DNA from 2 places in the Promicromonospora sp. NFX87 genome. Region 2 is predicted to be linked to the other one. Evidence: predicted binding sites of a transcription regulator. Region 2 holds the regulator's gene; the other holds the start of a gene.

Region 1 (14,838 bases), 140 kb from region 2:
GCAGCATCCACGCCCTCGTCGGAGAGAACGGCGCGGGCAAGTCCACGCTGGTCAAGATCGTGGGCGGGGTGCACCGCCGGGACTCGGGCACCGTCGAGCTCGACGGCGAGCCCGTCGACTTCGCCGGTCCCGCCGAGGCCAAGGCCGCCGGCGTCGCCGTCATCCATCAGGAGCCCGCGAGCTTTCCCGACCTGACCGTCACGGAGAACATCTTCCTGGGCCGCGAGCCGCTCGGCCGGTTCCGCCGGATCGACCGGCGCGCGATGCGCGAGGGCGCCCGGGACCTGTTCCGGGACCTCGGCGTCGACCTGGACCCCGACCGTCCCGCCGAGGGGCTCTCCATCGCGGACCAGCAGATCGTCGAGATCGCCAAGGCGATCTCCCTGGACGCCCGCCTCCTCGTCATGGACGAGCCGACGGCGGCGCTGAGCGCGGTCGAGGTGCGCCGGCTGTTCGCGGTCGCCCGCGGGCTGCGTGACGCCGGCCGCGCCGTCGTCTTCATCTCGCACCGCCTCGACGAGGTGGCCGACCTCTGCGACACCGTGACCGTCATGCGCGACGGCGAGCACGTCTCCACGGACGCCGTCGCCGACGTCACGCCCGACGAGCTCGTGCGCCGCATGGTGGGCCGCGACGTGGCCGAGCTCTACCCGAAGGTGCCGAGCACGGCCGGCGAGGTGGTGCTGCGGGTCGAGGGCCTGGAGTCGACGGGCACCTTCCACGACGTGTCCTTCGAGGTGCGGGCGGGCGAGATCGTCGGCCTGGCGGGCCTCGTCGGGGCCGGGCGCAGCGAGATCGCCCGCGCGGTGTTCGGCGTCGACCGGTACGACGCCGGCCGGGTCACCGTGGGCGGACGGCCCCTGCGGCCGGGCGACCCGGCGGCGGCCATCGCCGCGGGCCTCGCCCTGGTCCCCGAGGACCGGCGCCTGCAGGGCCTGGTCACCGAGTCGTCGGTCGGGCGCAACGTGTCCTCCGTCATGCGACGGCGCCTGGCCCGCCTCGGCATCCTGCTGCCCGACGCCGAGGCGCGGCTCGCGCGCGACTGGTCCGGCCGGCTCGAGGTGAAGGCCGGGGCGCTGGACGCGCTCGCCACCACGATGAGCGGCGGTAACCAGCAGAAGGTGGTCCTGGCGAAGTGGCTGGCCACCGGGCCCAAGGTGCTCATCGTCGACGAGCCCACCCGCGGGATCGACGTCGGTACCAAGGCCGAGGTCCACCGGCTGCTGTCCACCCTGGCCGCCGAGGGGCTGGCCGTCCTGATGATCTCGTCCGAGCTGCCGGAGGTACTGGGTATGGCCGACCGTGTGCTCGTGGTGCGCGAGGGACGCATCGCCGCCGAGCTCGGCCGAGCGGAGGCCACGCCCGAGGCGGTGATGCGCGCGGCGACGCCGGGCGCCTCCCAGAGCGGCTCTGAGACCAGCGGCTTCGAGACCAGTGGCTCCGAGACCGAGGGGGCGGCATGAGGAACGTCCTGCGCCGACGCGAGGCGGGCATCGCCCTCGCCCTCCTGGTGGTGATCGGCGTGACCACCGCGATCCAGCCCGGGTTCCTGCTCAGCGCGGGCGGCTGGCGGGACCTGCTGCTCACGCCCGCGATCCTCATGGTGCTCGCGGTGGGCCAGGCGGTCGTCGTCATCACGCGGAACGTGGACCTCTCCGTCGGGTCGGTGCTGGGCCTCACGGCGTACCTGACCGGCCGGATGTTCATGGAGGCACCGGACCTGCCCGTCGTCGTGGTCACGCTCGTCGCGATCGCGGTCGGGGCGCTGCTCGGCCTGGTCAACGGCTCGATCGTCGCGTTCGCCCGCGTGCCCGCCCTCGTCATCACGCTCGGCACGCTGTACGTCTACCGCGGCGTGACCCTGACCTGGGCAGGCAGCGACCGGATCGACGCCGGCGACATGCCGCGCGCCTTCCTCGGCCTCGGCACGCGGCAGGTGCTGGGCGTGCCGGTGCTCACGATCGTCGCCGCGCTCGTGCTGGTCGCCGTGGGCTACTACCTGTACACGTCGCGCGGCGGGCGGCAGCTGTACGCCATCGGCTCCGACCCCGACGCAGCGGCCCTCCAGGGCCTGCCCGTCCGACGCCGGCTGCTGTGGGCGTTCGCGCTGAACGGGGCGCTCGCCGGGCTGGCCGGCGTGATGTTCGCCGCCCGCTACGGGACCGTGTCTTCCGGTGCCGGGACCGGTATGGAGCTGCAGGTGGTCGGCGCCGTCGTCGTGGGCGGCGTGGCGATCTTCGGCGGCAGCGGCACCGTCGCGGGCGCCGCCCTCGGCGCGATGCTGCTGCTCACCATCAACCGGGCCCTGCCCGTCGTGGGCATCCCCGACTTCTGGCAGCGCGCGGTGGTGGGCGCGCTCATCATCGGCGCGATCGCCCTGGACCGGGTGCTCGCCGGCCGCCGCTCGCGCCGCCTGGCCGCCGAGCGAGATACCGGCCCGAACGGCCGTACGGACGGTCGCCAGGGCGAGCGTATGGACGGTCGCCAGGGCGGCCGTACGGACGGTCGCCCTGGCGACAGCGAGGAGGCGACCGCATGAGAACCCACGCCCGCCCGTGGCTGCAGCGTGCGCTGCTCACCCGCGAGATGCTCACCATCGCGATCCTGGTGGTGGCCTGGATCGTCGCGTCCGCGGTGGTGCAGGGCTTCGACGGCCCGCTCACCATCACCTACCTGGTGCTCGACCTGGTCCCCGTGCTGCTCATCGCCCTTCCGATGACGCTCATCATCGCCACGGGGGAGATCGACCTGTCGGTCGCCTCGGTGGTCGGCCTGTCCAGCGTGACGTTCGGGCTGCTCTACCAGGCAGGGCTCGGCCTCTGGGCCGCGCTGCTGATCTCGGTGCTGCTCGGCGCGGTGTGCGGTGCGATCAACGGCGCACTGGTCGCGTACGCGGGCCTGCCGTCGCTGGCCGTCACCATCGGCTCGCTCGCCCTCTACCGCGGCCTGGCCGTCGGCCTGCTCGGCACGACGGCGGTCACCGGCTTCCCCGACTCCTGGACCGACGGCGCCACGGCGAAGCTGGGGGAGTCGCCCTACCCGGTCATCACCCTCGGGCTGCTCCTCGTCATCGCGATCTTCGCGGTGCTGCTGCACGCGACACCGTTCGGGCGGAACGTGCTGGACATCGGCCGCAGCAGCGAGGCCGCCCGGTTCTCCGGCGTCGACGTCAAGCGGACCCTGCTGATCCTGTTCGTGCTGTCCGGGGCGGTGTCGGCGCTCGCGGGCGTCTACTACACGCTGCGCTACGGCAGCGCGCGCGGCGACAACGCGACGGGTATGGAGCTGCAGGTGGTCGCCGCCGTGCTGCTCGGCGGGGTGTCGATCTTCGGCGGGCGCGGCGCGATCCACGGGGTGGTGGCGGGCGTCCTGCTCATCGGGGTGCTCGGCAGCGCGCTGCGGCTGGAGGGCGTGACGGTCAACGTCATCAACATAGTGATCGGCACGGCGCTGGTTGTTTCCGTGGTCGCCCCGCGCATCGCGGGCGGCCTGAGAGTCCGGCGGCGGAGCGCCGCCACACCCCATGAGCCTCCTCGCTTCGCTGCGGGGGCTCACGGGGACCCCGATGGCGGCTCCGCCGTCGGGCAACGAACGTAGGGAGACGGACGATGAAGTTCACATCTGTGCTCGCGGCCGGTACGGCCGCCGTGCTGGCGCTGGCCCTGACGGCGTGCGGTTCGGGCGAGGAGGGCGGAGGCGGCGGTGGTGACGGCGACGTGAGCATCACGATGCTGCCCAAGAACCTGGGCAACCCGTACTTCGAGGCGTCGACGGCGGGCGCGCAGGAGGCGGCGGAGGAGGTCGGCGCCACGGTCGAGGAGGTCGGGCCGGACGCCGCCTCGCCCGACGCCCAGGTGCCGTTCATCAACACCGCGGCCCAGCAGGGGGTCAGCGCCCTGGTGGTGTCGGCCAACGACCCGACGGCGATCGGCGACGCGCTGGAGGAGGCGCGCTCGGCGGGCACCAAGGTGGTCACCTTCGACTCGGACACCGAGCCGCAGTTCCGGGACCTGTTCATCAACCAGGCATCGCCCGAGGGCATCGCCGACAAGCAGCTCGAGCTGATCGCGGACCAGATCGGCGGCGAGGGCGAGATCGCGATCCTGTCGGCGTCGGCCAACGCGACCAACCAGAACGCCTGGATCGCGCTCATGGAGGAGAAGCTGGCCTCCGACTACCCGGACATCGAGCTGGTCGAGACCGTCTACGGCGACGACGACGACCAGACGTCGTTCGACAAGACCGCCGCGCTGCTGCAGTCGCACCCGGACCTCAAGGGCATCGTCTCGCCCACGACCGTCGGCATCGCCGCGGCCGCCCGCTACGTGTCGACGTCGGAGTACAAGGGCAAGGTGGCCGTCACCGGCCTCGGCACGCCGAGCGGGATGCGCGAGTACGTCGAGGACGGCACCGTCGAGGCGTTCGCGCTGTGGAACCCGAACGACCTGGGCTACCTGGCGACGCAGGCCGCCGCCGCCCTCGTGGCGGGGGACATCACGGGCGAGGAGGGCGAGACCTTCACCGCGGGGCGCCTGGGCGAGTTCACCGTCGGGGCGGACGGCGAGGTGCTGCTCGGCGAGCCGTACGTGTTCGACGAGAGCAACATCGCGGACTTCGAGTTCTGAGTGGTCTACCCAGTGATTCGGCCCAGACCGCCTGCCGGTTCTGGGCCGGATCACTGGGCTGGGCGACGCCGCCGTCGTCCGCTCGGCACGACGGGGTTGACCGGGGCAGCACGCGCCGCATAGGCTCCAGTGAATCGTTTCAAGACGATCGTTCAAGATGGTGCACGAGGAAGTGCGCGGAGAGGAAGGACGCCATGGCGGCATCCACACGAACCGAGGCGGCCAGGTCCGCGCTCCGGCAGCAGACGATCGAGCTGCCGTCGTGGGCGTTCGGCAACTCGGGGACGAGGTTCAAGGTCTTCGGCCAGGCGGGTGTGCCGCGCGACCCGTTCGAGAAGCTGGCCGACGCCGCACAGGTGCACCGGTACACCGGCGTCGCCCCGCGGGTCAGCCTGCACATCCCCTGGGACCTCGTCGACGACTTCGGGGCGCTCGCCCGGCACGCCGAGGACCTGGGCGTGCGGATCGGCATGATCAACTCGAACGTCTTCCAGGACGACGACTTCATGCTGGGCTCGCTCGCCCACCCCGACCCCCGGGTGCGGGCCAAGGCGGTGGACCACCACAAGCAGTGCATCGACGTCATGCGGGCGACGGGCTCCAAGGACCTCAAGGTCTGGCTCTCCGACGGCCTCAACTACCCGGGCCAGGACTCGATCCGGGCCCGGCAGGACCGCATCGCCGAGTCGCTGGCCGAGATCTACGGTGCGCTCGACGAGGACCAGCACATGGTGCTCGAGTACAAGTTCTTCGAGCCCGCCTTCTACATCACGGACGTCCCGGACTGGGGCACGTCCCTGCTGCACGTCATGGCCCTGGGCGACCGGGCGAAGGTGGTGCTCGACACCGGCCACCACGCGCCGGGCACCAACATCGAGTTCATCGTGGCGCAGCTCCTGCGTCAGGGACGCCTCGGCGCCTTCGACTTCAACAGCCGCTTCTACGCCGACGACGACCTCATGGTCGGCGCCGCCGACCCGTTCCAGCTGTTCCGGATCATGCACGAGATCGTCTCTGCCGGCGCCCACGCGCCGGACAGCGGCGTCAACTTCATGCTCGACCAGTGCCACAACATCGAGCCGAAGATCCCGGCCCAGATCCGCTCGGTCATGAACGTCCAGGAGGCGACGGCGAAGGCGCTGCTGGTCGACGTCGAGGCGCTCACCGCCGCCCAGCTCTCGGGTGACGTGCTCGGCGCGCACGCCGTCCTCATGGACGCGTACGACACCGACGTCCGCCCGCTCGTCGCCGAGGTGCGCGAGGAGATGGGCCTCGACCCGAACCCGACCGCCGCCTTCAAGGCGTCCGGGTACGCCGAGAAGATCGCCGCCGAGCGGGTCGGGGGCGCCCAGGCCGGATGGGGCGCGTGAGCGGCACGGTCGGGGACCGCCTGCTCGATGGTCCCCACGGCGACCTGCGGGTGCGGGTCTACGAGCCGGCGGCGGGCGCCGACCGGGTGGCCGGCCTGGTGTGGGCTCACGGTGGCGCGTTCATGTACGGCGACCTCGACATGCCCGAGGCGGACTGGGTGGCGCGGCGGCTCGCCGACGTCGGCGTGGTGGTCGTGAGCGTCGACTACCAGCTCGCGCCGGATCTCGACTACCGGGACCCGGCCGGTTCCGCGGCACCTGAAGGGGTGCGGTTCCCCGTCGCGTCCGAGGAGGTCACGTTCGCCTACGGCTGGGCGCGGGACGCCGGTCTCGGCGTCGGGTCAGAACAGTGGTCGCTGGGCGGGGCGAGCGCCGGCGGCAACCTGGCGGCCGGTGCGTCGTTGCGCCTGCGCGACGCGGGCGGTCCGCAGCCGCGGTCGATCGTGCTGGCCTACCCCGTGGCCCACTACGAGCTCCCCGCGCCGAGCCCCGAGCTGGCCGAGAAGATCGCCGCGCTCCCGCCCGACCGGGACTTCCCGCCCGAGGCCATGCGGGCGATGGGCGCCAACTACCTGGGCGGCAGCGACGTCCCCATCTCCCCGTACGCCCACCCTGGAGGGCAGGACCTGCGCGGGCTGCCGCCCACGTTCGTCGTCACGTCCGACCACGACGCGCTGCGGTCCTCGGGCGAGGCGTACTGCGCGGAGCTCGCCGCGGCCGGCGTCGACGTGCTGCTCGTCCGTGAGGACAGCACCTATCACGGCCACCTCAACGAGCCCGACACCGCCGGTGCGGCGCGCAGCCTCGCGCGCATCGCGACCTGGCTCACCGCGGACGGCCTCGTCGGCACGCCGCACGAGGCACCACACCACCACGACGTGACGCCCCCGCCGGCCGAGCTTGCCGGGACCTCGGTCTCGCGAGGCTCCGCCGACGAGGCAGAACCCACCGAGACGGAAGCAGCAGCCCGATGACGAACAAGACTGCCGACGTGACAGGCAACCCGACGGTCACCTCGCTCGTCGCCCGCTCGAACCGGCTGGGCGCCGACCCCCGCAACACCAACTACGCGGGCGGCAACACGTCCGCGAAGGGGACCGCGACCGACCCCGTGACGGGCGAGCCCGTCGAGCTGCTGTGGGTCAAGGGCTCCGGCGGCGACCTCGGCACGCTCCAGCCCCACGGCCTGGCCGTGCTGCGGCTCGACCGGATGCGCGCCCTCGTCGACGTGTACCCGGGCCTGGACCGCGAGGACGAGATGGTCGCCGCGTTCGACTACTGCCTGCATGGCAAGGGTGGCGCGGCGCCGTCGATCGACACCGCCATGCACGGCCTGGTCGACGCCGCCCACGTGGACCACCTCCATCCCGACTCGGGGATCGCCGTCGCCGCGGCGGCCGACGGCGAGGCGCTCACTCGCGAGATCTTCGGCTCCGATGTGGTGTGGGTGCCGTGGCGCCGCCCCGGCTTCCAGCTCGGCCTCGACATCGCGGCGATCAAGGCCGCGAACCCGCAGGCCATCGGCTGCATCCTGGGCGGACATGGCATCACCGCCTGGGGCGACACCTCGGACGAGGCGGAGGAGCGGTCGCTCGGGATCATCCGGCGGACCGAGGCGTTCATCGAGGCGCGGACGGCGGCCCTCGCGGCCGACGGTACGCACGCGTTCGGCGCCGTCCGCCCCGGCTACGAGCCCCTGCCCGACGCCGAGCGGCGCGCCCGGGCGGCTGCGCTCGCCCCGGTGATCCGCGGCATCGCGTCAGCGGACGCGCCGCAGGTCGGCCACTTCACCGACTCCGACGTCGTGCTGGACTTCCTCGCGCGGGAGCGGCTGCTGCCGCTCGCGGAACTCGGCACGTCGTGCCCCGACCACTTCCTCCGCACCAAGGTGAAGCCGCTGGTGGTGGACGTCCCGACGTCGGCCACCGTGGAGGAGACGGTGACCGCGCTCCGGGCCGCGCACGAGGCGTACCGCGCGGACTACGCGGCGTACTACGAGCGGGGTGCCGCCGCGGCCCGGACCCGCGGTGAGGAGCCGCCCGCGATGCGCGGCGCCGACCCGGCGATCGTGCTGGTGCCGGGCGTCGGCATGTTCTCGTACGGGCGCAACAAGCAGACGGCGCGGGTCGCTGGAGAGTTCTACGTCAACGCGATCAACGTGATGCGCGGCGCGGAGACCATCTCCACGTACGCGCCCATCGCCGAGGACGAGAAGTTCCGCATCGAGTACTGGGCGCTCGAGGAGGCGAAGCTGCAGCGCATGCCCGCGCCGAAGCCGCTGGCGACCCGGGTCGCGCTGGTGACCGGGGCGGCGTCGGGCATCGGCAAGGCGATCGCGCAACGGCTCGCCGCCGAGGGTGCGTGCGTGGTCGTCGCGGACCTGGACCTCGCCAAGGCGACCGACGCCGCGGCCGAGCTGGGCTCGGCGGACGTCGCGATCGGTGTCGCCATGGACGTGTCGTCCGAGGCCGCCGTGCAGGCCGGGATCCGGGAGGCGGTGCTGGCGTTCGGCGGTGTCGACCTCGTGGTCAACAACGCGGGCCTGTCCCTGTCGCGATCGCTGTTCGACACCACCGAGGCCGACTGGGACCTCCAGCACAACGTCATGGCCAAGGGCTCGTTCCTGGTTTCACGTGAAGCGGCGCGGGTGCTGGTGGACCAGGGGCTGGGCGGCGACATCGTCTACATCTCCTCGAAGAACTCCGTGTTCGCCGGACCGAACAACATCGCCTACTCCGCGACCAAGGCCGACCAGGCGCACCAGGTGCGGCTGCTCGCCGCCGAGCTGGGGGAGCACGGCATCCGTGTGAACGGCGTGAACCCGGACGGCGTGGTGCGTGGGTCGGGCATCTTCGCGTCCGGCTGGGGGGCCAACCGGGCGGCGGTCTACGGGGTGCCGGAGGAGAAGCTCGGCGAGTTCTACGCGCAGCGCACCCTGCTCAAGCGCGAGGTGCTGCCGGAGAACGTGGCGTCCGCCGTTTTCGCGCTGTGCACCTCGGACTTCTCGCACACGACAGGCCTGCACGTACCCGTCGACGCGGGCGTGTCAGCGGCGTTCCTGCGGTGAGCGAGTCGATCGGTGGCCCTGCGGGGTCTCGACAGGCTCGACCAACGGTGGTCGAGCCTGTCGAGGCCGGCCGGCCCCGTTGGTCGAGCCTGTCGAGACCCCGCAACCACCGGCCGCGGAGCCCTCCGGCTTCGTCGCGATCGACCTCGGCGCGACCAGCGGCCGGGTGATGCTCGGCGTGGTGGACGGCCGGCGGGTCGAGCTCGTCGAGTGCGGGCGGTTCGCCAACGGACCCGTCTCCGACGAGCGCGACGCGCTCCGCTGGGACGTGCGGGCGTTATGGCGCGGGATCCTCGACGGCCTGCGGTCCGCGGGCGACGTCGCACGCGAACGGGGCGTCGAGATCCGTGGGATCGGCGTCGACTCGTGGGCCGTCGACTACGGGCTGCTCGACGGCGCCGGCGAGCTGGTGGCGGACCCGCACTGCTACCGGGACGCACGCACCGACGGGGTCGCCGACGAGGTCTACCGGCAGATCTCGTTCGCGGACCACTACGCGGTCAACGGGTTGCAGCATCTGCCGTTCACCACGGAGTTCCAGCTGGTCGCGGGGGTCTCGACAAGCTCGACCAGCGGTGGGCCGGGTGACTGGGCGCGGGCCGAGCAGCTTCTGCTGATTCCCGATCTGATCGCCTACTGGCTCACCGGGCGCCGGGTCGCGGAGGTGACCAACGTGTCGACCACCGGCCTGCTCGACGCCCGCTCGCGCGACTGGTCGGCCGAGCTCCTGGACCGGCTCGCCGCGGCGCGCCCCGGCCTCGCCGGACTCCGCGACCGGCTGCCGGAGCTCGTCGAGCCCGGCACCGCCGTCGGGCACCTGCTGCCCGAGGTGCGGGAGGCGACGGGGCTGAGCGAGGTGCCCGTGCTCGCGGTCGCCTCGCACGACACGGCCTCCGCCGTCGCGGCGGCTCCGCTCGGGGCCTCGGCGGCGTACATCTCGTCGGGGACGTGGTCGCTCGTCGGGCTGGAGCTGCCGGCTCCCGTGCTCACCGAGGCGAGCCGCGCCGCGAACTTCACCAACGAGCTCGGGCTCGACGGCACGGTCCGCTACCTGCGCAACGTCATGGGGCTGTGGGTGCTCGACGAGTGCGTCCGGGACTGGTCGGCAGCGGACGGCGCGCCCGTCGACCTGGCGGGCCTGCTCGCCGCGGCCGGGGCCGAGCCCGGAGGGCGCTGCCTCGTCGACGTCGACGGTGACGAGTTCCTCGCGCCGGGCGACATGCCCCGCCGGGTGTCGGACGCGGTCGCCCGCCTGGGCGTCGAGCTGCCTGAAACGCGGCCCGCCCTCGTCCGCGTGATCCTCGACAGCCTCGCCGCCGCGTCCGCGCGGGCGATCTCCGAGGCATCTGCCCTGGCAGGCGTGGTCGTGGACGCGGTGCACGTGGTCGGCGGCGGGTCGCAGAACGAGCTGCTGTGCCGGCTCACGGCCGAGGCGGCGGGGCTGCCCGTGATCGCGGGACCGGTCGAGGCGACGGCGCTCGGCAACGTGCTCGTGCAGGCACGCGCGGCCGGCGTCGTCTCCGGCGATCTGACGGCCCTCCGCGACGTGGTACGCGCCAGCAGCCCCCTACGACGCTACGACCCGACGCCGGAAACCGAGCCGGCGAAGTAGAACGACAGCGAAGTAGAACGACAGCGAAGTAGAACGACAGTGCAGCCCTCGACCGTCCGGCGCGAGCGGGGCCTGTCCCGGCCTGTTGAGTGCTGGGTATTTGTGCGCCGCGACGCTCCTACGGCGCAGATACCCAGCACTCAACGGCCTACTCGCGGGGTGCGCTCGAGGCCCGCACGATCAGGCGCGGGCTCAGCTCGATCCGGTGCACCGGCCGGTCCGCCCCGGTCACCGCGTCGCCGCCGTCGCTGCCCGGCGACGCCGCGGCATCCGCCCGGGCCGCGAGGCGCCGCAGCAGGAGCTCCAGCGCGCCGGCGCCGATCGCCGCCTTGGGCGGCCGCACCGCGGTGAGCGGCGGATCGGCCAGGCCGGCGACCTCGTCGTCGTACGCGATCACCGCGAGGTCCGCGGGCACCCGCACGCCGCGCTCCTGTGCCTGCTCGACCAGCGAGATCGCCTCCCGGTCGGAGTGCACGATGAGCGCCGTCGCCCCGGTCTCCGCGCACCTGTCCAGCACGGAGGCGGCCTCGTCGGCCCAGTCGGCGTCGAACATCGGCACGGTCTCCAGGTCGAGCACCACGTCGAGGCCTAGTTCCTCCGCCACCGCGAGAAAACCGCGCCGGACGGCGGCCGAGGTCGGGCTGGTCCGCGACGTCACCAGTCCCACCCGTCGGTGCCCGCTCTCCGCGATGTGCCGCGTCGCCACGCCGGAGCCGAGCGCGTGGTCGGTGGCCACCGACTCCAGCGGCTCGCGGTACGGGCCGGTCGCCAGCCGCCGTTCCATGAGCACCACCGGGACGTTCAGGCCGGCCAGCCACTCGCCGAGCTCGGCCGCCTCGGGACCGTCGACGGGCGGCGCCACGAGGAGGCCGTCCACGCCCGGTCCGCCGTCCTCCCCGACGAGCGCGGCCACCTGGCGCCGCACCTGGTCGACCTCGTAGGACGCGCCACGCAGGATCAGCCGCACCTCTCCGCGTGCGGCGTCCCGCGCGCCGCGGATCACCTCGGGCCAGTAGTACTCGATGGAGGGCACGACCATGCCGATGGTCAGCTGGTCGGCACGACCGCCGGATGCCGGATCGGGCTGGGGGATGCCCGTGCTGGCCCCCGTGCGAGCACCGAGGCCCGCGCTGCGGGCCGGGATCCGGGCGCCGCCGTGCACCTTCTCCAGCGTGCCGTCCGCGACGAGCAGGGCGAGGTCGCGTCGCACGGTCACGGGTGTCACGCCGAGCACGCGCGACAGGTCGCTCACGCGCGCCGAACCGGTCTCCCGCACTCGCGCGATGAGGCGCGCCCGACGCTCGCTGGGGAGCGGCGCTTCCTCAGTCATGCAACCTCCTGCGGTACGGACCCGGTGGGTCTCATGGTTACCTGGAACGTGCCGGACGGCGCCTCGGCACGCGCGGTCAGCCGCAACCGGGTCAGACGTTCGCCCCAGACGGCCGACAGCTCGACGTCATCCAGCTCGCGCACGTCCAGCTCGGCGTCGACGGCATCAGGATCCCAGGTCAGGGAGAGTACGCGTGCCGTCGACGGGCCGCCGTCCGGGGTGAACCGGACCTGTGCCCGGCCGGGCGTGAGCGTGACGTCCCCGGCCAGGAGCCAGTGCCAGGCCGTCGAGCCGGCGGCGGACGCCACGGGCACTTCATCCGAGAACGTCCAGGAGTCCTCGACGGTCACCGTCTCGGCGTCCGGGTCCAGGCTGACCGCACGCCACCAGTGCTCGAGCCCGTCCACCGGATAGGCCCCACCAAGATCCAGCCGGGCCTCCCAGACGCGGGACCCAACCGTTGGTCGAGCTTGTCGAGACCCCGCAAGCGACTCATCAGGTCTCGACAGGCTCGACCAACGGTGGCTCGGCGCCCCGCCGTCCGACACCTCGAAGCCGCGCGCGGCGAACTGCTTGCCCGGTGCCTGCTCCACCCCACGGATCCGGGGGACGTTGTGCCAGTCGCCCCGGACCGTCCACAGGTCGTACCGGTCTGGTCCGAAGGTGCCAGCGCGGTACGTGGGCTTGCCGGCGTCGATCACGACGGGTACGCCGTCGAGCGCCACGATGACCGAGCCCACGTCCACGTGGTTGTGGTTCTCGTCGTTGTGCCCGCCCTTGACCGAGACCGCGAGGCCCCGCGCGGACCCGGGCGCCGAGCGGGCAACGGCGATCCCCGTGGAGGGGAAGTGCGCCCGTCCGACCAGCGGCGGAGCGGCCGTCGGCGCCTCGGCCCACGCGGCGTCGGAGAGCATGCGGACCGCCCGGGGGAGGGAGGCGCGCTCGTCGAACAGGCCACCCGGCAGCCCGCGACGGGCGGCGGCGTGCCGGGCGGCGTCGTCGTCGCCCACGCGCAGCGCCCAGGCGTGCACGACGTTCCACGGCCAGGTCGCGAGCGGGCGCGCGACGCTGTCCGCCACGTTGACGTACCAGTCGCCGCCGAGATGCATGGAGTGCGGGAAGGCGAGGGTCGCGTGGATGCGGTCCAGCGCCGCCGGCTCCGGCTCGATCCCGGCGAACCGGAGCAGGTCCTGCGCCTCCAGCGCGCGGGCGGCGCCCTGCCACCAGTAGCTGTAGCCCTCGTCCACCCCGCCGTCGGCGGGTAGCGACGCCCAGTAGGCGGCGATCCCCTCCGCGACGAGCGCGGTGACGGCCCGGCGCCGGTCCGGGTCCTCCTCCAGCGCGAGGTTGGCGGCCAGCACGTTCCCCTGGATCCACGGGCTCCAGTTCATGATCGGGTGGTCGACGCCGAGCCACCACCAGTCGCGGCGCTCGGTGAAGGGCCGCAGCACCCGGGTCTGGGTCTCCTGCCGGATCCGCCACCGCACGCCGGGGGCACGCTCGTCGAGCACCGGGCCGAGCAGGTGGTCGATCCACGCGAGCTGTGCGGCGACCTCGCCCGCCCCGAGGTCGAGGTGCGGCTCAGTGACGGTCGGTGTGACCCGGCCGAACCGGGTGTTCGTGTCGTCGTGGGCGGCCCAGCACCAAGCCGACTGCTCGCACAGCAGCAGGACTCCGTCGACGACCTCGTCGACCCGGTCCGTGCGCGGGTCGAGCAGTGCCGCCAGCGTGGCGCGCGTGAGCCGGGCGTGCCGGGCGGCGACGTTCGCCTCGTAGACCGTGCGGTCGCCGTCGCGGAAGAACCGGGCGTACTGCGAGGCGAGGGTCTGCGGCCAGGGGGTGCCGCGCTCGGCGTCCGCCGTCGCCTCCGTGGGCGCGAGGGCCTCGACGACGCGGTCGGACGCCCAGAAGCTCCGGTCGGCGACGTCGGGAGCAGGCAGCGGCGCTGCTGTCATGTGCTGTCCTCCAGTGATCGAAAATGATCGTAGAGGATTTCTCTACGGAGGGCCAGGGGCTTGCCAAGGCGGCGTGGCGTGGGCTTCAATGGGCCACGTTCGATCGTAGTTGATCGGAACTGTTCGGCTGGATGATCAGGCGAACGCGAACTCGATGGGGAGGAGAGCGGTGGTGCGGCGACCTGAGGTCCTGCTCGTCATGGACGACCGAGCGCGGAAGATGCAGTTCGGTCCTGAGGAGGAAACCCGGCTGCGCGAGCTCGCGCGGCTCGGCGAGCCCGTACGCGTCACCGCCTACGACACGCCCGAGGCCAAGGAACGGCTGGCGGACGTCGAGGTGCTCCTCACCTCGTGGGGTGCTCCCCGGATCACCGCGGAGGTCCTCGACCTCGCGCCGAACCTGCGCGCGGTGCTGCACTGCGCCGGCACGGTCCGGCCGCTCGTGTCCGACGCCGTGTGGGAGCGCGGGCTCCTCGTCACCAACGCCGTCGCGGAGAACGCGCTGCCGGTCGCGGAGTTCACCGTGGCCGCGATCTTCATGGCGGGCAAGAAGGCGCCGTTCCTCGCGAACATCGCCCGCACCCGCCGCGACGACTGGTCCTACCTGGGCGAGCACGACGTCCTGTCCAACCGGGACCGCGTGGTCGGGATCGTCGGCTTCTCCCGGACCGGGCGCCAGGTGGTGGCGCGGCTGACCGTGCAGGGCTCCGGCCCCGAGACGCGCGAGATCCTCGTCGCGGACCCGTTCGCGGACGCCGCCGCCGTGGCCGAGGCAGGTGCGCGGCTGGTGCCGCTCGACGAGCTGCTGGCCGCGTCCGACATCGTCTCCCTGCACGTCCCCGAGCTGCCCTCGACACGCAAGCTGATCGGCGCGCGCGA
Region 2 (14,838 bases):
GCCGAGATAGAGCGAGTGTCCGGACGCCCGCTCTACTTCGCGGAGGCCTACAGGCCCGAGTAGGAGTGCTTGCCGTTGAAGACCAGGTTCACGCCGGTGAAGTTGAAGAGGACGCAGGCGTAGCCAGCAACCACGAACCAGGCCGCGCGGGTGCCGGACCAGCCGCGCGTCGTGCGCGCGTGCAGGTAGGCCGCGTAGACGACCCACACGATGAAGCTCCAGACCTCCTTGGGGTCCCAGCCCCAGTAGCGGCCCCAGGCGTCCTCGGCCCAGATGGCGCCGCCGATGAGCGTGAAGGTCCAGAGCACGAACGCGACCGAGTTGAGCCGGAACGAGAGCGACTCCAGGGCCGACGGCGCAGGCGTGTGGTCGAGCCAGCCCCAGTGCCGGCTGCCGAGCAGCACCGAGCCGTTGTCCCGGCCGTCCCGCAGGAGCTGCAGCACCGACGTCACGAACGCGACGGTGAAGATGCCCGTCGCGCAGATGGCGACGCCGACGTGGATCACGAGCCAGTACTTCTGCAGGGCGGGCTGCACACCCATCGCCGCGACGAAGAACTGCTGCTGCGCCAGCACGAGGAACAGCACGCCGAGCCCCGTCACGAAGGCGCCGAGGAACCGCACGTCGCGCCGGACGTTGACCCCGGCGAACACCGCGACGGCCACGAAGGTACCGACCAGCGTGAACTCGTACATGTTGGCCCACGGTGTGCGGCCCGCGGCGATCCCGCGCAGGACGATCGCGGCGAGCAGCATCGCCGCCGCGAGCCAGGTCACCGACATGCCGACCTGGGCGAGCCTGCGGTTCACCGGCCCGGGGGCCTCGGCGGTGGTGTCCGGGCCGTAGGGCGAGACGACGTCGGAACCGGCGTCGGCGGCCGCGACGGCCACCTTCTCCCGGCTCCTGGCCGCGTCCCGCGCGTCGACCTTGGCGCCCGACAGGCGCGAGAGGTCCACGGCGAACGCGACGAGCGCGACGGCGAGGGCCGTCGCCGCGCCCCAGACGAGCAGCACACTGAGGTTTGCCAGCTCCATGTTCAGTCCTTTTCCGATCCGGTCTCGACACGCGGTTGCTGAGCCTGTTCAAGGGCGGCCCCCGACCCGACCTCCGCCACCCCGGGCACCGCGGCCAGCGCGCGGTCGACCTCGGCCTGCAGGCCGGCGTCGTCCCCGCGGGCAAGCCCCGCGACCTCGACCACGGTAGCCCCATCCTGGGCGACGTACGCCCGCGCCCAGACGCGCCGTCGCGGCGTGAAGAGCGAGACGGTGAGCCCGCCGAGCGCGAGCAGGGAGAACACGAGGACGAACCCGAGCGACGGGTCGTGCCGAAGATCGAGCGCCACGTAGCGGGGCAGCTCGTCGCCGAGGGTCAGGGTGCCGAGCCCGTCCGGCAGGTCGACGGTCTCGCCGGGCCGGGCCAGCACCTTGACCCGCTCGCCGTTCTCGTCGACGGCGGGCGTGAGCGACGCCGTGTCGAGCTCGTACACGTTCTGCGGGGCGCCGTCGTCGAGCCCCAGGTCGCCCGTGTACACCTCGAGCACCAGCAGGGGGTCGACGGGCTGCGGGAACGCGGAGCGGGCGGACCCGTCCGGCTCGACCTCTGCGGTCGGCAGGAAGTAGCCCACCAGCCCGATCTGGTCGAGCCCGGGGGCGACGTCCGGCACCTTCACCACGCCGCGGGACGTGTACATCGTGTCCTGCGGGATGAACGTCACGCGGCCCGCGAAGGCGACCTCGCCCTCGGCGTCGCGCACCGTGATGTCGGGCGCGAACCCGTTGCCCTGCAGGTAGATCTTGGCCCCGTCGACGACCAGCGGGTGGTTCACCTTCACGATCTCCGGCCGCTGCTCGCCCGAGGGCTCGGTCACCGTCACGTGTGCCGTGAAGTCGCGCGCCTGCGCGAACGCCACGGTGTCGCTCGCGAACTCCGACACGAACCGGTCGAGCGTCATGGAGAACGGCACCAGCGACTCCGGCCGGAACCAGGCGCCCTTCTCGAAGGTGTCGTAGTCGACGACGGCGTTCGCGAACCCGCGGCCCTCGGTGACGATGGCCTGGCCGCGGTAGTGCAGCAGCTGGCCCGTCGCCACCGACACGAGCAGCCCGACCAGCGCCAGGTGGAACACCAGGTTCCCGCTCTCGCGCAGGTAGCCGCGCTCGGCGCTCACGGTGGCGGACGCCGGTCGCGCAGCGCCGCGTTCGGTCTCCTCACCACGGTCCACGCGGAACATGGGCAGCCACGAGATCTTGCCGCGCAGGCGGGCGGCGACGGCGTCGGCGGCCTCCTCGGGGGAAGCGGTGGTGGTGCCGGAGGCCTTGGCCGGGAACCGGTTGAACCGGGACGGCACGCGCGGCGGGCGGCCGCGCAGGGCGCGGTAGTGCGCCATCGACCGCGGCAGGATGCAGCCCACCAGCGAGACGAACAGCAGGATGTAGATCGCGGAGAACCAGACCGACGAGTAGACGTCGAAGAACCCGGCCTTGTCGAGCCACTCCCCCGCCGTCGGATGGTCGGCGAGGTACTCGATGACGCCTGCCGCGTCCTGGTTGCGCTGCGGGAGCACCGACCCCGGCACCGCCGCGACGGCGAGCAGCATGAGCAGCATGAGCGCCACGCGCATCGACGTGAGCTGGCGCCACATCCAGCGCAGCGTGCCCACCACGCCGAGCGCGGGCGCGTTGGGCCTGGCGGGCTTCTGTTCGCCGGACGCCGGCTGCTCACCGGACGTCGGCTCACCCTGCGTGAACTCGTCCGCGATCCCCTCGGGGACGTAGGTGCCGTCCCCACCCGTGCGCCTTGCCATCAGATCACCGTCTCGAATCCACCGATCCAGAGCTGCATGGCACCGGTGAGCTGTGTCCACAGCCCCGTGACCAGCAGCAGCCCGACCAGCACCAGCATCCCGCCGCCGATGCGCAGCGCCGCGAGGCGGTGCCGGCGCAGGAAGTCCATCATGCGCTCCGAGCTCCCCAGCCCGAGGGCGACCAGCAGGAACGGCACGCCCAGGCCGATGCAGTAGGCGACGCCGAGCAGCGCGCCACGGCCGGCGGACGCCTCGTCGATCGCGAGCGCCTGCACGGCGCCGAGGGTGGGGCCGATGCAGGGCGTCCAGCCGAGGCCGAACACGATGCCGAGCAGCGGCGCGCCCCAGAGGCCGGCGCGCGGCGTCACGTGGAACCGTGCCTCGCGCTGCAGGAACGGGACCGCGCCGAGGAAGCCGAGACCGAGCAGGACGACCACCGCGCCGAGCACGCGGGTGATGACGTCCTCCCAGCGCACGAGGTAGCTGCCGAGGCCGCCGAACGCGGCGCCGAACGAGACGAAGACGACGGTGAAGCCGAGCACGAACAGCGCGACGCCCGCGACGACGCGGGAGCGGGCGGGCTTGACGCGCGTCGCCAGGGCCCCGCCGGTCCCGCCGGCCTCGGCGGTCGCGTTCATCGAGGCGGCGGCCATGCCGCTCACGTAGCCGATGTACCCGGGCACGAGCGGCAGCACGCACGGCGACGCGAACGACACGAGGCCCGCCAGCATCGCCACGGGCACCGCCAGCAGCAGCGACCCGCTGAACGCGGTGACCGCGAGCCCGTCACCGACGGCGGTCGCGACAGTGCTGGAAAGCATCAGGCGGCCTCCGCCAGGACCTCGTCGATGAGGGCCTCGAGCGTCGAGCCCTCCGCCTGGCCGACGACTCGCGCCGCCACGTGGCCCTCCTGGTCCAGGATCACGGTGGACGGCACGGCCTGCAGCGGCACGACGCCGGACAGGCCCGCGATCACGGCACCGCTGCGGTCCTCGACGCTCGGGTAGGGCACCTCGAAGGTGCGCTGGAACGCCTGTGCGGCGCCGGCGTCGTCCTCCGTGTTGATGCCGAGGAACTGCACGCCCTCCTTCGAGGAGGCGAGGTCCACGAGGTCGGGCGCCTCGGCGCGGCACGGCGCGCACGAGGCGTACCAGGTGTTCACGACCACGACGTCACCCGCCCAGTCGGCGGTGTCGACGTCGTTGCCCTCGAAGTCGGTGCCCTCGATGGCGACAGGCCCCTTGCGGTCCCCGACGTCGTACGTCTGCACCGACCCGTCCCCGGAGACGTAGCCCTGTCCGACGACGTCGCCGGCGCCGGACTCCTCGGGCGTGCACCCGGCGAGGGCGGCCACCAGGCCGATGACGATGCCGACCGCCACTATCCACTGCACGACCTTGAAGGTCTTACCCCGCATCACGCTCCGGCGACCTTGCTCGCGCCGTCGTAGAGCTCCGCGGCGGGCTCCGTGTAGTGCAGTCCGACGAACCGGTCGTCCTCGAAGTGCAGGGACGTCAGCGAGGCCAGGTTGCACTGGCGGCGGCGCGGGTCGTGCCAGAGCTGGCCGTTCTCGAACGACCGGCGCGTGAGCCAGACCGGGAGCTGGTGGCTGACCAGCACGATCTCGTGGCCCTCCGCGGCCCTGCGCGCGTCCTCGACGGCGCTGCGCATCCGCTCGACCTGCTGCGTGTAGGGCTCACCCCAGGACGGGCGGAACGGGTTCCACATGTACGGCCAGTTGCGCGGGCTCTTGAGCGCGCCCCCGCGGTCGCCGACGGGCAGGCCCTCGAACCTGTTGCCTGCCTCGATGATGCGGTCGTCGGTGGCGAGCTCCAGCCCGAAGCCCTGCGCCACGGGGGCGGCCGTCTCCTGCGCGCGCTGCAGCGGGGAGGCCACCACCCGGATCACGTCGTGACCGGTGCTGGTGAGGTGGTCGGCGACGATCTTCGCCATCGCCTGGCCACGGTCGGAGAGGCGGTAGCCGGGCAGCCGCCCGTACAGGACACCGTCGGGGTTGTACACCTCGCCGTGACGCAGCAGGTGAACCGTCGTGGAAACCATGGCGCCCAGTCTCGCACCCGACCCTGGGTGCCGGTGACCTCGGGAGTGTGGATTACGTCATCCTGCGCCCGACCTGGCGACCGGCCGGGTCAGTCGCAGTGCGCCGTCAGGCCCTCCTCGGTGCCGCCCGAGAGCTTCGAGGACTCGGCCACCTTGGCCATGATCCGGCCGAGCGTCGCGAACTCCTCGGGCTCCAGCGCCTCGACCATGATGCGGCGCACCGCGGCGACGTGGCCGGGCGCCGCTGCCTCCAGGGCCGCACGGCCGGCGTCGGTCATCGTGCAGTTCACGCCGCGCCGGTCACCCTCGGCGGCGCGGCGCTCGACCAGCCCGCGCGACTCCATGCGGGCGACCGTGTGCGTGAGCCGGCTGCGCGACAGCACGAGGCCGTCGGCGAGCGTCGACATCCGCATGGTGAGCTCCGGTGCCTCCGAGAGCTGCACCAGCAGGCTGTACTCGCCGAGGGAGAGATCGAGCGTGCGGTCGTGGACCGCGCCGAGGGCCTCGACGAATCGTGCGGTGCCTTCGAGATAGTGCCGCCAGGAGCCTTGCTGCTCCTCGGTCAGCCACACGTCCTGCTGCTCGACCGTCTGCACCGCCATCTCGCCACCGCCTTCGCGCTCACTCGGACACCCTGCTCGGACACCTGGGAATACGTTACGGGACCCGCTATGTTGGACCACCTCGGGTAGTTGATCTCTAAACTATCCACCCAAATCGCCGCATCAACAAGGAGTCCTCACTCATGGCCACCCCGCTCCCCGCCGGACTCACCACCGGCACCTACGACATCGACACGTCCCACACCTCTGCGGCCTTCTCGGTCCGCCACGCGGGCATCGCGAAGGTGCGCGGCACCATCGCCGTCTCCTCGGGCACCATCACGGTCGGCGAGGACCTCGAGTCGTCGAGCGTCACCGCCGAGCTGGACGCACAGTCGGTCAACACGGGCGACGCCGGTCGTGACGGCCACCTGAAGAGCGCCGACTTCTGGCACGCCGACGAGAACCCCGCCTGGACCTTCTCGTCCACCGCCATCCGCCCCGAGGGCGACGCCTACATCATCTCGGGCGACCTGACCATCAACGGTGTCACCAAGGGCGTCGAGCTGGAGACCGAGTTCACCGGCACCGCCAAGGACCCGTTCGGCAACAACCGCGCCGGCTTCGAGGCCGCCCTCGAGATCAACCGCAAGGAGTTCGGCCTGACCTGGAACGCCTCGCTGGAGACCGGCGGCTTCCTCGTGGGCGACAAGGTGAAGATCACCCTGGACGTCAGCGCGATCGCCAAGGCCTGATCTCCTCGATCGACCCTCAGCGAGGACGCGAGGTCCGCGAAGTAGAGCGCCTGTCCGAGTCTCCCCGGCGCAACCGGGGAGACCCGGACAGGCGCTCTACTTCGCGGACCTCGCGACGGCACGGGCTATGTCCTTGATGTCGGCGGGGCGCACCCGGCAGCAACCGCCCACGATCCGCGCCCCGTCGGCGACCCACTGCCGCGCCTGCTGCCCCGGCTGCGCGGACCGCTCCGGCGAACCCGCCCAGCTGCGCCGCCCGGCATCCCAGCTCTCGCCGCTGTTCGGGTAGGCGATCCCCGGCTTCCCGGTCACGTCCCTTGCCGTGACGACCGCCGCCGGCACGTCCGACGGCGCACAGCAGTTGACCCCAACCGCCACGACCTCCGGCACGTCCCGGGCGACGGCGAACGCCTCGGCCAGCGACTGCCCGGCGCGGGTGCGGTCGCCGTCGATGCTGTACGTCAGCCACACGGGGATGCCCATGCCGGAGACCACCGACATGAGCGCTTCCGCCTCGTCCAGGTCCGGGATGGTCTCGAGCGCCAGCACGTCCGGTCCGGCGTCGGCCAGGACTTCCAGCCGACGTCGGTGCCACGCTGCCAGCTCAGCCACGCTCAGCCCGTACCGGCCCCGGTACTCCGACCCGTCGGCCAGCGTCGCACCGTAGGGGCCCACCGACGCGGCGACCCAGCGTTCCCGCCCGTCGTCGGCCAGCTCGTCGCGGGCGTCGCGGCCCAGCTCGACGCTGCGCCGGAGCAGCCGGACGGCGTCGTCCCGATCGATCCCGCGGGCCTCGAAGCCGTCGAACGAGGCCTGGTAGCTCGCCGTCGTGGCGATCACGGCGCCGGCGCGGAAGAACGACAGGTGGGCGGCCTTGATCTCGTCGGGGGCGTCCGTCAGCAGCCGCGCCGACCACAGGTCGTCCGACAGGTCGTGCCCGCGCGCTTCGAGCTCGGTCGCCAGGCCGCCGTCCGTGACCAGGACCGTGTCGTCGTTCTCCAGGAATCCCACGGGGCGACCCTAAGGGTGCACGATCAGCCACGTCGCGACCGCCGGCCGCACACCCGCGTTCCGGATCCGGTGCGGCACGGAGCACGGGTAGCTGATGGAGTCGCCGGCCGCCAGCACCACCTCGTCGTCGGCCAGCTCGACGGTGAGCTCGCCCGCCACGACGTTGCCGATCTCGTAGCCCTCGTGCTTGAACAGGTCGACGTCGCCGAGGGTGGCCGTGGCGCCGGGCGGGTAGATCGACTCGAAGAAGTCGAGACCGCTGGTCGGGTTGGGCGAGAGCCGGCGGAAGGTGACCCCGCCGTCGAGGGTCACCGGGGACGCCTCCCAGCCGCGGGTGACCGCGATCCCCGCGTGGTCGAGCTCCGTCGTCCCGCCGCGCGGGACGGCGACGGCGTCCGGCGGCTCGAACACGTCGGACAGCGAGACCCCCAGCGCGTCGGTGATCGCGAGCAGGCGCACCACCGAGGGGCGCATGACGTCCCGTTCGATCTGCGAGACGGCGCTGGCCGAGATCCCGAGCGTCGCGGCGAGGCTGCGTGCGGACACACCACGCGCCACGCGGAGGCCGCGGAGCCGGGCACCGAGGGACGGTTCGGAGGACACCGCCGCATCGTACGAGTGCTCCGGGCCTCGTGCGGCCCTCGCCCGCACGACACACCGGGCGACACGCACCGGTTCACGTACCCGACACGCCCCGAAACATGCGTGAAGCGGTCACTGAACATGAGCCTTACGACGTGGTTACCCCGGGGAAACCAGCCGCCTCCCGTTAACCCATAACTTCATATCGACCCAGCGACCACGCTTCGGAAGGCAGTGCTCATGACCGAGAACACGGAGGTGGCGGCCTCCTCGGCGACCGCACCCCAGAACCCGCCCGGCGCCGTCTCCGGCGGTGAGCACGACCTGGTCGAGGCCGCCGGGCACCCGGTGGGGTCGGGCAACGTCAAGCCCTCCTACGACCCCCGCCTCGCCAACGAGGACCTGGCCCCGCTGCGGGAGCAGAAGTGGTCGTCGTACAACATCTTCGCCTTCTGGATGTCCGACGTGCACAGCGTCGGCGGCTACGTCACCGCCGGCAGCCTCTTCGCGCTCGGCATCGCGAGCTGGCAGGTGCTGCTGGCCCTGCTGGTCGGCATCGTCATCGTGCAGGTGTTCACCAACCTGGTCGCGAAGCCCAGCCAGAGCACCGGCGTGCCGTACCCGGTGATCAACCGCGCAGTCTTCGGCGTCAAGGGCGCGAACATCCCGGCGATCATCCGCGGCCTCATCGCCGTGGCCTGGTACGGCGTGCAGACGTTCCTCGCCGCGCAGGCGCTGAACATCGTGTTCCTCAAGTTCATCCCTGCCAGCGCCGCGCTCCTGGAGCCGACGTTCCTCGGGCTGAACGCCCTGGGCTGGATCTCGTACGCCGTGCTCTGGTTCGCGCAGGCAGCGCTGTTCTGGAACGGCATGGAGACCATCCGGCGGTTCATCGACTGGGCCGGTCCCGCCGTCTACGTCGTGATGATCGTGCTGGCGGTCTACCTCGTCTCGGAGGCGGGCTGGTCCAACATCAGCCTGGACCTCTCCGAGGGCGAGCCGCTGACCGGGTGGGCCTCGGTAGGGGTCTTCTGCACAGCGGTCGCGATCGTCGTGTCGTACTTCTCCGGGCCGATGCTGAACTTCGGCGACTTCGCGCGGTACGGGCGCTCGTTCAAGGCCGTGAAGCGCGGGAACCTGCTGGGCCTGCCGGTCAACTTCCTCTTCTTCTCGCTCCTGACGGTGATCACGGCGTCGGCAACAGTGCCGGTGTTCGGCGAGCTCATCACCGACCCCATCCACACCGTCGAACGCATCGACACCCCGTTCGCCATCCTGCTCGGCGGCCTCACCTTCGTCACCGCGACGGTAGGCATCAACATCGTCGCGAACTTCATCTCCCCCGCGTTCGACTTCTCCAACGTGGCCCCGCAGAAGATCAGCTGGCGCATGGGCGGCATGATCGCCGCGGTCGGGTCCGTGGTCCTGCTGCCCTGGAACTGGTACAACGACGCCGACGCGATCCACTACACGCTCGGCGTGCTCGGCGCCCTGATCGGCCCGCTGTTCGGCATCCTCATCGCCGGCTACTACTTCGCGGCGAAGCAGCGGGTGCTCGTCGACGACATGTTCACCATGTCGCCCGAGGGCGCCTACTGGTACACGAACGGCTACAACCGCAACGGCGTGCTGGCGATCTTCCTGGCCGGCGTGCCGACCGTCCTCCTGGGCGTCCTGCCCAAGCTGATCGCCGACCTCGGGTACTTCGACATCTCCTGGATCGGGAACTACACCTGGTTCATCGGGTGCGGCCTCGGCTTCGTCGCCTTCTGGTGGCTGGAGCGGCTCAGCCCGCAGATCCCGTCGTTCGACGGCGTCACCGAGGGTGTGGCCGACGGCGCAGCGGGCACCAAGGCCTGAAGGTGCGGATCCACCTCATCAACCCCAACACCTCCCGGGCGATGACCGACAAGATCGCGGTCACCGCCCGGGAGGTCGCCGGGCCGGACGTCACCGTCGTCGCCACCTGCCCGGACCCCGGTGCTGGACCGGCCGCCGTCGAGAGCCACACCGACGAGGCGTGGGCGGCGCTCGTGGTGGCGCAGCAGGTCGCGGCGGCGGAGGCGGCCGGCGTCGGTGCGAGCGGCGGAGGGGCGGTCGACGTCGGCCCCGCGGACGGCTACGTCGTCGCCTGCTTCGGCGACCCCGGCCTGGACGCCGCCCGCGAGCTCACGGACGGCCCGGTCGTCGGGATCGCCGAGGCCGCGATGCACGTCGCGACCCTGTCGGGCCGCACGTTCGCGGTGGTCACCACGCTGTCGCGCACGCTGGGCCGCGCGCACGACCTCGTGCGGCGCTACGGCTTCGAGGACGCGTGCGTGGCCATGTACGCGGCGGACGTCCCGGTCCTCGAGCTGGAGGACGCCGGCTCGGCCGCCCGGGAGAAGATCGCCGAGCTCTGCGAGCGCGCGGTCGGCGACGACGGCGCGGACACCGTGGTGCTCGGCTGCGCGGGCATGACCGACCTCTGCGCCGACCTCACGAAGCGCACGGGGGTGCCGGTGATCGACGGCGTGGCGGCCGCCGTCGGCCTGGTGTCCGGCATGGTCCGGATGGGCGTCGGTACGAGCAAACGCGACGAGTACGCGCCCCCGCCCCGGCTACCGGGGAGCGGTTCGAGGATCTGACCCCTGGGACGCCTCGCGGTCGGCCGTCCAACGGTAATCACCTGGGGGCAGCGCAGTTCCCGGCGGCACAGGCTCGGTGCGGCGCCAAACCTCACCCCGGCGATCGACGCCAACCGCTACGACCCTCGCGTCCGCGGAGCCGATCTCCTCCCACAGGTGCTCGGAGATGAGTCGAAGCGCGCCCTCGGTCGGATCGACGTCAGGAAAGGCATCCCGCGCGTCTTGCTGGGCGAGTTCGATGAATCGCTGCAGGCCACCCAGGTCGACGATGAACTCCACGGGAGCTTCTTCAGGCGGCACCCGCACAAGAGCGCGAGCCTCCCGCGCGTCGACCTCGATGCGGTCCAGAACCTCGCCACCCCGAGAGATCAGGTCACGGGCGAGGTCGCGGCTGGCCCCGGAGATCAACACTGGGCTCCTGACGGGTAGGCGGTGATCACGCGATGACTAACGCGGGCCACGGAAACCTTGGGGTAGTACGACCCCACGGCCTCCTTGGTGCGGTTGTCGATCAGCAGGATCTTGCGTGAATAGCAGAACGTATCGTCGGACGCCCGGTACCTGATCTTGTCCGGATCCCTGAGCGCCCAATGGATCCCGTAGTCGCCGGTGTCACGCCAGTTTTCCTGCGCCACCGCGGCCCGAGACTGCCACTCGCTCAGATGCCTCTTGAGAATATGCCTGTATCCCCAACGCTCGTTGCCACACGTCAAGTTCGAACCGCCGTACGTGATCGACTTGCCGCCGACGTGACCCTGAGAACGGCCCTTGAAGGCTCTGATGACCTTCAGACTGCTGCCGAAGATTCCGCATGCGCCCATGTCTCGCTCGGCGTTGCCGCCAACCTATCCATCTGGATGTCTTCTGCAGACTCAGCAACCCACGAGTATTGCGGGCTTCCCGGCCCCATGGCCTGATCTGAGTCTCCCGAAGAGTGCGTCAGACTTTCAGAAGCCGCTGCGCCACCCATTCCAGTCCCCACCATTGCTGCTGCGACGATCAGCGTGGCCAGCTGTCGAAAGCGGAGTCGGTTCAAGAGTCCCCCATAGTTCTGACCGCCACAGCCCAGGCGGCATGGGCAACACGCTAACTGCATGGGCGCGCGGCAGCACCTGGACATTGAGCCGGGATGGGCCGTCAGAACAAGCGAAACGAGTATGACCCCATACCCCGGCAAGCGGTTCGCGGAACCAACGGGGCTGACTCCCCTTCAGCAGGCTTCCGAGGAGCTGCAACCCCAGGTCTACGGCACCCTAGAGCCTGTTGAACCATGGTCAGGAGCGTGGCTCCGCCGTCGCCGCGCGGCGCACCAGCACTACCCAGGCCACGAACCAAGGGACGGCCCATACGGCGGACATCATGGCCGCGCGGTCCAGGCCGGCAACGCCGAGCAGGTCCCGCGCTCCGGCGATGTCGTTCGTCGCGACGACCGAGATGCCGATGAGAACTACAGCGACGCCCAGCGGCACGACCCAGAGCGACACCACGACACCCCGAGACCTGTCGCTGCCGCCTGGGCCACCGTCACCCAGCAGCGTGTCGGCCCTACGCATCACCGTGACCAGGACGACTGCGCCGATCGGCGCGGCGACCAGCACCACGCCGAGGATCACCGGGGCGACGATGGCCAGTGTCGACATGCTGGCGTCGAACAGGGCAAAGACGAGGAACCCGATCGGGGACAGGCCGACAATGAACCATCCCCAGACGGTTCCGTGCCGTACGGACCACGGCAGCGTGATGAACGTCCTCGGACGCCCGGCAAAGAGGTCTTCGTCCGTGTAGCCCGCGGGGTCCACCGGATCACCACCGGCCGCGATCAGCAACCGGTCCGGATGCCCGACGCCGAGCCTGGCATCGGAACGGATCGCCGCGACCCGCGCCCGGCGCTCTGCGTCGGTCAGGCCCTCTCCGGCGAAGCTGACGAGCCGCCCCGTTCGGGGGTCCACGTGCTCCAGGTCGGCCGGTCCCGTGCCATGGACGAGCGTGACGTATCCCGCCACGCGCTCCCTGGCCTCCCGGGTGCCCCCGGCAGTGCCGAGCGCCCGCGATACCGTTACCCCGATCGCTCCCGGCAGGCCGACCAGGGCGGCAAGAATCGGCTGGTCAGCGACCCAGAGCAGCACCAGCGCCACCACGCAACAGGCCATGCCGATCCCCAGGCACCAACCATCGACGGCGGACAGACGGTGCGCGGAGACCCCCGACAGCGTCCTTCGCCTGATCCTCGGGTGCCATTCCTCAGTCATTCGGGTCCCCCGGTCGGCCAGCGCATCAGCACAGCCATTCCTATCAGCGCGGCACCAGCCAGAAGGCGTCGCTGAGCCGCACGAGCGGAAGATCACCCGGCACGGTCAGCCTTCGGGGCCGAGAGTCAGAGCGCCGCGGCTCGTGTCGCCGCGTGGAACGCCAGGATCTGCAGCTCGCCGCCGACGTCGACCGAGCGCACCACCACGTCGTCCGGCACCTGCAGCGCGACCGGCGCGAAGCTGAGGATCTCGCGGACGCCCGTGGCCACCACGGCGTCGGCCACGTCCTGGGCCACGTGGCCCGGCAGCGCGAGCACGACCATGCTGACCCGCTCACGCTGGATGATCTGCGCGACGTCGCGCACGTGCTCGACTGTCACGCCCGCCACCCGCGTGCCCACGACGTCGGGCGACGCGTCGAGCAGCGCCACCACCTGGAAGCCCCGCGTCGTGTAGCCGGAGTAGTTCGCGAGGGCGTGCCCGAGGTTACCGATGCCGACTATCGCCAGCCGGTGCTCGGTCTCGAGCCCCAGGGCGACCGTGATGTAGGAGGCGAGCGACTCGACGTCGTACCCGACGCCGCGAGTGCCGAACGAACCCAGGTAGGACAGGTCCTTGCGCAGCTGCGCCGAGCTGACGCCCGAACGCTCGGCGAGCTCCGTCGACGAGGTGAGGGCCACCCCCTCGGCCGCGAGGTCCCGCAGGGCGCGCAGGTAGTACGGCAGCCTCCCTACGGTTGCTGCCGGAACTGTCCCGTCACTGAGTTCGACCACGTGCTGCTCCCCTCCCCGCGACCACTGTGTCGCGGGCGTACGCACACACTGCCGGGATGATCATGCCAGGAGGCGGGCCAGACGCGCACCGTCCACGCGCCAGAAACCTTGCTGGACCCCGTCCACCTCGACCACGGGGACGTAGTCCCCGTACTTCTCCCGCAGTGCGGGCGCGCTGTCGATGTCGACCTCGCGCCATCGGGCTCCTGCGCCCTCGCACACCCGCACCACCACGGCGCGTGCGTCTTCGCACAGATGGCACGCCTCGCGTGTGTACAGGACCACCCGGGCATCGGCAGGACTTGTCACGACCCGAGGTTACGTCACGCGCGGGACCGAACCGTCCGTACCCGGCAGCCGTACGTCTGCCCACCGCACGCCCCAGGCCAGGACCAGGAAGACCACGGCGACGAGGGTGGCGTTGGTCAGCGCGGCGCCGTAGCCGAGCACGGTGACGTCGAGGAAGGGGTACGGGTACCAGCCCGTGGCGGCGCCGCGGACGAACGTGTAGACGAGCCACGCGATCGGGTAGACGACCGACCACCACACGGTCTGCACGCTCACGCGGGGCCGGGGACCCACCCACAGCCAGACGACGACGGCGAGGAGCGGCGCCAGCACGTGCAGCATCGTGTTCGCCACGGCGCCCGACGGCGTCAGCGTCGTCAGGCCGCGCAGCACCGTGTTGTAGACGATCCCCGTGACGGCGATGCACAGCAGCGCGTCGAGCCGCAGGACGCGGAAGACCGGACCGTCGCGCCGCGGGTCCAGCGCCAGCGCCAGCGAGACGCCGCCGATCAGCAGGTTCGACTCGATGGTGAAGTAGCTGAAGAGCCGGACGAAACGCTCGGCGTGGGTGGGCGCGATACCCGGGCCGCCGACGATCGCGGTGACGAGCTCGATCGTGAAGCCGCCGAGGGCGACCACGGCCACCAGGAGGTGGAGGACACGCGCGAGGGTGGCCCGGTCCGGCCCGCTGATCTCTTGGCTCACGCCCCGGTTCTATCACCGGCTGCCGCTGCCTGCCCGGTGTGACCTGCACTACGTGGCGCGCGGATAGAGTGGCCTCCATGCCGTCGACGCACCCCTCGTCCGCCACCGCGGCGTTCTTCGACGTCGACAACACGATCATCCGCGGTGCGAGCGCTTTTCACCTGGCCAAGTCCGCGTACCAGCGCAAGTTCTTCGGCACGCGGGACATCCTCCGCTTCGCCCTGATCCAGGCTCGGTACCTCGTCTTCGGCGAGAACAAGGCCGAGATCGACGAGGTCCGCAACCGCGCCCTGTCGCTCATCGCGGGCCGCAGCGTCGCCGAGGTCGCCACCCTCGGCGAGGAGGTGTGGGACGCCGTGCTGTCCCTGCGGATCTACGCCGGCACGCGCCGCCTGCTCGACGAGCACATCGCGGCGGGCCACCAGGTCTGGCTCATCACCGC

The links. The regulator Rex, encoded in region 2, represses fermentation and respiration genes when NADH is low (regulators of the CRP and FNR family bind a similar motif). The targets are predictions, from matches to a motif close to CTTGTGAANNNNTTCACAAG.
Region 1: the regulator Rex is predicted to act here: its motif matches at 4,752-4,771, upstream of rhaI (L-rhamnose isomerase).

The regions. Positions count from the first base shown of each region.
Region 1 is NZ_CP183413.1:5,721,392-5,736,229, reverse strand. Features, by position in the region: gene ACNYC2_RS25700 (sugar ABC transporter ATP-binding protein) at 1-1,463, shown strand, start outside; gene ACNYC2_RS25695 (ABC transporter permease) at 1,460-2,539, shown strand; gene ACNYC2_RS25690 (ABC transporter permease) at 2,536-3,597, shown strand; gene rhaS (rhamnose ABC transporter substrate-binding protein) at 3,609-4,625, shown strand; gene rhaI (L-rhamnose isomerase) at 4,820-5,995, shown strand; gene ACNYC2_RS25675 (alpha/beta hydrolase fold domain-containing protein) at 5,992-6,969, shown strand; gene ACNYC2_RS25670 (bifunctional aldolase/short-chain dehydrogenase) at 6,966-9,062, shown strand; gene ACNYC2_RS25665 (rhamnulokinase) at 9,142-10,674, shown strand; gene ACNYC2_RS25660 (substrate-binding domain-containing protein) at 10,823-12,004, opposite strand; gene ACNYC2_RS25655 (heparinase II/III domain-containing protein) at 12,001-13,959, opposite strand; gene ACNYC2_RS25650 (hydroxyacid dehydrogenase) at 14,132-14,838, shown strand, end outside.
Region 2 is NZ_CP183413.1:5,586,173-5,601,010, forward strand. Features, by position in the region: gene ccsB (c-type cytochrome biogenesis protein CcsB) at 48-1,034, opposite strand; gene resB (cytochrome c biogenesis protein ResB) at 1,037-2,803, opposite strand; gene ACNYC2_RS25065 (cytochrome c biogenesis CcdA family protein) at 2,803-3,624, opposite strand; gene ACNYC2_RS25070 (TlpA family protein disulfide reductase) at 3,624-4,220, opposite strand; gene ACNYC2_RS25075 (histidine phosphatase family protein) at 4,220-4,864, opposite strand; gene ACNYC2_RS25080 (MarR family winged helix-turn-helix transcriptional regulator) at 4,954-5,466, opposite strand; gene ACNYC2_RS25085 (YceI family protein) at 5,610-6,161, shown strand; gene mmuM (homocysteine S-methyltransferase) at 6,258-7,172, opposite strand; gene ACNYC2_RS25095 (helix-turn-helix domain-containing protein) at 7,182-7,775, opposite strand; gene ACNYC2_RS25100 (NCS1 family nucleobase:cation symporter-1) at 7,995-9,614, shown strand; gene ACNYC2_RS25105 (aspartate/glutamate racemase family protein) at 9,617-10,381, shown strand; gene ACNYC2_RS25110 (hypothetical protein) at 10,355-10,789, opposite strand; gene ACNYC2_RS25115 (hypothetical protein) at 10,786-11,202, opposite strand; gene ACNYC2_RS25120 (hypothetical protein) at 11,656-12,531, opposite strand; gene ACNYC2_RS25125 (redox-sensing transcriptional repressor Rex) at 12,756-13,403, opposite strand; gene ACNYC2_RS25130 (glutaredoxin family protein) at 13,464-13,712, opposite strand; gene ACNYC2_RS25135 (Pr6Pr family membrane protein) at 13,722-14,396, opposite strand; gene ACNYC2_RS25140 (HAD family hydrolase) at 14,474-14,838, shown strand, end outside.